DNA from 2 places in the Pseudodesulfovibrio aespoeensis Aspo-2 genome. Region 2 is predicted to be linked to the other one. Evidence: riboswitches for the same ligand, from Rfam matches in the RefSeq annotation. Region 2 holds a riboswitch; the other holds the start of a gene.

Region 1 (3,374 bases), 1.4 Mb from region 2:
CGGAGAAGCGGTCAATGCGCTCGGCCTGTCCCACATGAAGCTCTCCAGCGCGAGCGTCATCACCATTCTCGACATGCTGACCGACGGCATCACCCCGGTCAACGATGATATCGTCACGGCCATGCTCGGCGTGTGCGAGGCGCAAAAGCGGTTCCTCTTCGCCGTGGGCGGCCTGCTCCACACCGACGCAACATCCCTTGGCAGGAACGCACCCAGGAGCAAGGCCATAGCCAGGCCGGACTTCGAGGACGAGGCCGAGGCGGCCAGGGCCTTCATGGACCCCGCAGCCATGGCCGAAGGGGAGCCAAAGTGCGACCTCGATGCCCAGGAGACAGGGGAGCAAGCCGACCCGGAGCAGGAGTCCGAACCGGACGTCAAATGCGACCCCAAGACCAAGGGCGGCACACCCGCAACCCAGGCCATCTCGTCCATCCGCGTGCCCACGGACCGGCTGGACCGGGTCATCGAGCTGGTGGGCAAGCTCATGGTCACCTACGCGGTCATCGCCCAGGGCGGGGCGCGCAATCTCGCCCAGATGGCCGCGTCGCTGCGCGAGCTCGACAACGTCATCAGCCGCTTGCAAAAAGAGGTGGACGCCATCCGACTGGTGCCCCTGAAACAGATTTTCATGCCCATGCACCGGCTGGTCAGGAGCCTGAGCCAGAAGATCGGCAAAAGACTCGAATTCACCGTGCAGGGCGATGACCTGGCCCTGGACAAGACCATTGTCGAGAGTCTCAACGAGCCCCTGGTGCACCTGCTGCGCAATGCGGTGGACCATGGCCTGGAGACCACCGAGGGCCGCAAGCAGGCAGGCAAGGACGAGACCGGCAACGTCATCCTCGCGGCCTGGCGCAAGGGCGACACCGCCTTTATCCAGGTGCGCGACGACGGACGCGGACTGGACCCGGACCGCATCCTGAACAAGGCCCTGGAAAAAGGACTTGCCGACCCGGACAAGCACTACGAGACAGCGGAAATCCTCCAGTTCGTGCTCCAATCGGGCTTCTCCACAGCCGAGACTATCACCGATGTCTCCGGGCGCGGCGTGGGCATGGACGCGGTGGTCAACTCCATCCGCAACACCCTTGACGGCGACATCGCCATCGAGAGCACGCTGGGCAAGGGCGCGGCCTTCACCATCTCCATCCCCCTGGACCGCTCGGCCAACGAGGGCATCGTGGAAGCCCTGGTCTGCAAGGTGGGCGGCGACACCTTCATCGTCCCCAGCCGCGACGTGGTCGAGATATACATGCCCAAGATCCACGACGTGGTGGAGCTACCCGACGGGCGCGAAACCGTGGACGTGCGCGGCGAGGTCCACTCGCTGCTGCGGCTGGCCGACCTGCTGGGGCTCACCCCGGAGGTGACCGACATCGAGATGGCCCAGGCCATCGTGGTCCGGGTGGGCGACTACAAGGCCGCCATCCTGGTGGACGAAGTCCTCAGGCAGCAACAGGTGGTCATCACCGGCTTCACCGTGCCGGTCGAGGAAATCTTCCATGTGCCCATCCTCGGCTACGGCATGATGGGCGAATCCGACGCCCTGGTCATCGACACCGAGGAAATCCTGCAATACTTCCAGGAACGGCGCGCCATGGCGCGAACATCTTGACTTGGCCACCCCTGTGGGCATAGTTAGCCAGTCTCAGGTGTCCACCAAGGATTGAAAAGGGAATCCCGTGCAAATCGGGAGCGGACCCGCCGCCGTGACGCTCTCATGAACCGTCTTCATTCATGCCACTGGGAAGGCCCGGGAAGGCGAAGACGGGAGGAGCCAGCCGGAAGACCTGCCTGAGCCCGTTTCCACGGTCTGCCTCCGATGGCACGAGGGCTTGCCATCCATAGGTATTTGAAGGGAAAAATACGGTTCCCCTTCCTCGCTGCCGCATGCGGGGAAGGGGCGTTTTCTTTTCCCGCCAACCAGCCCCTCCCGACGAGGAGGAATCATGACTCGTTCCCATTTCCACATTCCTGCCTGCATCCTGACCTACGCACTCTCCCTTGCCTTTGTCTGCCTGTTCTCTCTGCCCGCCCGGGCCGGACACGGCCACAGCGGCCCGGTCAGGCAGGCCATTGTCCTAGCCGCCTTCGGCACCTCCTACCCCGAGGCCCTCGGCTCCATCCTGAACATCAGGACGCGGGTGGAGCTGGCCAACCCCGGCATCCCGGTGCGCCTCGCCTTCACCTCAAGCACCATCCGCTCCATCTGGCACGAGCGGCGCGACGATGCGGCCTGGATCAAGGACAACCCCGGCGTGCCCGCAGAAGTGTTGTCCGTGAAAACGCCCCTGGCCACCATCGCCGACCTGCAAAACGAGGGCTTCCGCGACATCACGGTCCAGTCGCTGCATGTCTTTGCGGGCGAGGAGTTCGAGGACCTCAAAGGGCTCATGATCGCGCTCGACTCCATACGCACGGTCAAGGCCAAGTCCGCCCCCTTTGCCGCCCTCCGCCTGGGCCGTCCGGCGCTGGGCATGCCCGGCGACGCCTACCCCTACACCGACGACATCGCCGCCGGGGTCAAGGCCCTCAAGGCGGACGTGGACCGGGCCAAGACCATGCGCGCCGCCCTGATCTACATGGGCCACGGCAACGACTTCTTCTCCACCGGCATTTACGCGGAATTGCAGAAACAGATGAACGAGGCCTACGATGTGCCCGTGTTCGCGGCCTGCGTGGAGGGCTATCCCGCCTTTGACGACATCCTGGCCGGACTCAAGGCGGCCAAGGTGAAAAAAGTCCTGCTCAAGCCGCTCATGGTGGTGGCGGGCGACCACGCCTCCAACGACATGGCGGGCGACGAGGACGACGCCTGGAAGATCATCCTGACCAAGGCCGGGTACCAGGTCACCACCGACCTGACGGGCCTGGGCGCTAACGACGCCTGGGCCGACCTCTATGTGGACCATCTCAAGGACGCCATGAGCCAGTCCGGACTGCTCCGCTAGACGACCATGACCACCGCCCCCCGCCCATACCCGCGCCAAAAGGCCCGGACCGGACTGACGCTCCTGCTGCTCGCGGCAGGGCTGTGCGTCCTTGCGGTCGCGGCCACGGGCATGGGGTTCATCGCCATCACTCCGGGCGAGGTGCTCGCCATTGTCTGGGGCTGGCTGCGGGGGGCGGCGGATTCCCTGGACCCGCTCACAGCGGGCGTGGTCCTTGAGGTGCGGCTGCCGCGCATCCTGACCTCGATCTTCGTGGGCGCGGCCCTGGCCGTGGCGGGCGCGGTCTTCCAGGGGCTGCTGCTCAACCCGCTGGCCGATCCCTTCACCCTGGGAGTGTCGTCGGGCGCAGCCTTTGGCGCGGCCCTGGCCCTGCTCCTGGGGCTGACCTTCCTCGGCCCGGCCACCCTGATCCTGACGGCGTTC
Region 2 (3,374 bases):
CGCCCGCCTCAAGATCGGCGTGGACCCCATGGGCGGCTCGGGCATCGCCTACTGGGAACCCATGGCCGACATGTACGATCTTGACCTGACTATCACCAACCCGGTCGTGGATCCCTCCTTCGCCTTCATGACCGTGGACTGGGACGGCAAGATCCGCATGGACTGCTCGTCGCCATGGGCCATGACCTCGCTCATCCGCCACAAGGACGACTACGACATCGCCTTTGGCAACGACCCGGACTACGACCGCCACGGCATCGTCACCAAAAGCTCCGGCCTGCTCAACCCCAACCACTATCTGGCCGTGGCCATCCAGTACCTCTTTACCCACCGGCCCGACTGGCCCGCCCAGGCCGCTGTGGGCAAAACCCTGGTCTCAAGCTCCATGATCGACCGCGTGGCCGCCACACTGGGCCGCCGACTGCACGAGGTGCCCGTCGGCTTCAAATGGTTCGTCGAGGGCCTCCTCGACGGCTCCTGCGGCTTCGGCGGCGAGGAATCAGCCGGGGCCAGCTTCCTGCGCCGCAACGGCACCGTCTGGACCACCGACAAGGACGGCATCATCATGGACCTGCTCGCTGCGGAAATCACCGCCAGCACCGGACGCGATCCCGGCGAACTCTACCGCGACCTTGAAGCCGAACACGGCGCGCCCATCTACCAACGCATGGACGCCCCTGCCTCGCCCGCACAAAAAGCCGCCTTCTGCTGCCTCTCCCCGGATATGGTCACAGCCGACACCCTCGCCGGAGAACCCATCCGCGCCAAACTCACCCGCGCACCCGGAAACAACGCCCCCATCGGCGGGCTCAAAGTCACCACCGAAAACGGCTGGTTCGCCGCCCGACCCTCAGGCACTGAAAACATCTACAAGATATACGCGGAATCCTTCATAAACACCGACCACCTGCGCACCATACAACAGGAAGCCCAAGCCATCGTCGCCGCCGCCTTCCACAAGGCAGGCGTGTTGGAATGCCTCCGGCGGTAAAAGCCAAATGCACTGGCTGGCATCGATCATCAGCCAAGCATAACCTGGCTCATCTATCAAGGTTTCCAGCACTCTTTCCCATACGCCTTTGTCCCGCCAATGGCCGGGGTTTTTGCCATCGTTTCTCGGCAACTCCTTCAACGGTCCGGCCACGAAGCGCCTCGCCGAAGGATGCGCCTCCGACATCATTCCCACCACGGCCACTGGCGGTCAGGCGGCCAACAGCCTTCTCGCCTGCGAGATCCTCGCCTTCCTGCTGCAATGAACCGACTTGGTTGACCGCGAACCGGTCTTTGCCCCGCGATTCGCCATGGTGGATTTCCTCAGCCAGAAAATGGCGGTGGGCGATGTGATTCGCGGGGAATGACGGCTTGGTTGCCGACGCATTTCCCCCGCCGTCATTCATCCACACCATCAAGAAAATCCCACCCTGCCAATCACGACACATTCACGGATTTCAAAAAAACAGAGACAACCCGCTTGCGCTCTCCGGAAGCATGGTCTAGATTTTCTCTTGTCACGATGTTCTTCAGGTGGCCGCAAGGCCATAATCGGGAATCCGGTGCAAAACCGGAGCGGTCCCGCCGCTGTGATCCCCCTATGCGCCCGTTTCCAACACGCCACTGCCCCACTGGGGTGGGAAGGCGGAACCGGGTGGGGAGAGCCAGAAGACCGGCCTGAAGCTATTCCTCTCCTGATGTGGTGCGCGGACCCCGCATCCGGACTGTGAAAACACTCCATCCCAACGTCGCCCGGCGACTGCGGTTCCGCCGCTGTCCCGCCGTCAAGGGCGACCATGCAGACACCCATGCCCCACGCGCATCGGAAGGACGACCGGTTGCCCCGTTGCCCTGTCTGCCAAGAGACGATCATGCCGACTCAAATCATCAAACGCGACGGGCGCATCGAGACCTGGTCCACCAAACGCATAGGGGTCGCCATCTTCAAGGCGCTCAAGGGAAGCGGCATCAAGGATCCGATGCTGGCCGACAGGCTCGCCGGAAAGGTCGAGGCCAAGCTCGCGGACATGGACACCCCGGAGCAGGAGCAGGTCCAGGACATGGTGCAGCAGGTGCTCATGGAAGCGCGCCTGTACAAGGTGGCCGAACGGTACATCCTCTACCGGGAAAAGCGGCGCGAACTGCGCACCCAGGACCAATCATTCATGGATATCGTGGGCGTCACCGAGAGCTACCTCGACAATCTCGACTGGCGTGTCAGCGAAAACTCGAACATGGTCCACTCCTTCCAGGGGCTGATTCTGCACATGGCAGGCTCGGTGCAGGCCCGCTACGTTCTGGAGAAGTATCCCGAGGAAGTGCGCATGGCCCACAACCACGGGTACTTTCACATTCACGACCTGTCCTTTGGGCTGGCGGGATATTGCTCGGGCTGGAGCCTGCGCGATCTGCTGCTTGAAGGGTTCAACCTGCGCGATCGCTGCTCGTCCACCCCGGCCAAGCATTTCGATGCCGCGTGCGGACAGATCGTCAATTTCCTGGGCACCCTGCAAAACGAATGGGCGGGCGCCCAGGCATTCAACAATGTGGACACCTATCTCGCGCCCTTTGTCCGGCACGACGGGCTGGACTATGCAGCGGTCAAGCAGCAGGTGCAAAAGCTGCTGTTCAACCTGAACGCCACCTCGCGCTGGGGCGGGCAGAGCCCGTTCACCAACTTCACCTTTGACGTCGTGCCCCCGGCCCACATCGCAGGCGAGGCCGTCATCCTCGGCGGCAAGCTGCTGGATTCGACCTACGGCGAGTATGCCCTTGAAATGGCTCTGATCAACCGGGCCTTTCTTGAAGTCATGCTCGAAGGTGACGCTGCTGGCCGCATCTTCTCCTTCCCCATCCCGACATACAACGTGACCAAGGATTTTCCCTGGGAGTCGGAAGTCGGCAAGCTGCTGCTCAAGATGACCGCCAAATATGGCGCACCCTATTTCCAGAACTTCATCAATTCCGACCTCAACCCCGAGGACGTGCGCTCCATGTGCTGCCGACTCCAGATGGATCTTCGGGAAATCCGCAAGAAGACCGGCGGCCTTTTCGGCGCGGGCGATCTGACCGGCTCTGTCGGCGTGGTCACCCTGAACCTGCCCAAGCTCGCCTACCTGGCCCACAACGAGGAGGACTTCTTTGAGCTGCTTTCCGAATACGCGGAGCTGGCCATGGAGTCCCTGGAATTCAAGCGCAAGATCGTGGAGAAAAATCTTGAGGCCGGGATGTTTCCCTACTCCCGCCGCTACCTGAAGAACGGCTTCAAGGGGCACTTCTCCACCATCGGCCTCATCGGCGGGCACGAGGCCTGCGTCAACCTGCTTGGCAAAGGGATGGAGACGCCTTCGGGCCTGAGCCTCATGCAGCGCACCCTCAACCAT

The links. A riboswitch is a leader RNA that binds a small molecule or an ion and turns the genes downstream of it on or off. The one in region 2 is predicted to bind cobalamin.
Region 1: linked by a shared signal. The riboswitch ahead of DAES_RS11565 (sirohydrochlorin cobaltochelatase) and the one ahead of DAES_RS04855 (ribonucleoside triphosphate reductase) in region 2 are both predicted to bind cobalamin.

What each region holds. Positions count from the first base shown of each region.
Region 1 is NC_014844.1:2,495,073-2,498,446, forward strand. Features, by position in the region: gene DAES_RS11560 (chemotaxis protein CheA) at 1-1,615, shown strand, start outside; cobalamin riboswitch at 1,634-1,812, shown strand; gene DAES_RS11565 (sirohydrochlorin cobaltochelatase) at 1,950-2,951, shown strand; gene DAES_RS11570 (FecCD family ABC transporter permease) at 2,958-3,374, shown strand, end outside.
Region 2 is NC_014844.1:1,092,757-1,096,130, reverse strand. Features, by position in the region: gene pgm (phosphoglucomutase (alpha-D-glucose-1,6-bisphosphate-dependent)) at 1-991, shown strand, start outside; partial or broken gene DAES_RS17930 (IS5/IS1182 family transposase) at 1,006-1,093, opposite strand; gene DAES_RS17550 (hypothetical protein) at 1,104-1,256, shown strand; cobalamin riboswitch at 1,506-1,686, shown strand; gene DAES_RS04855 (ribonucleoside triphosphate reductase) at 1,863-3,374, shown strand, end outside.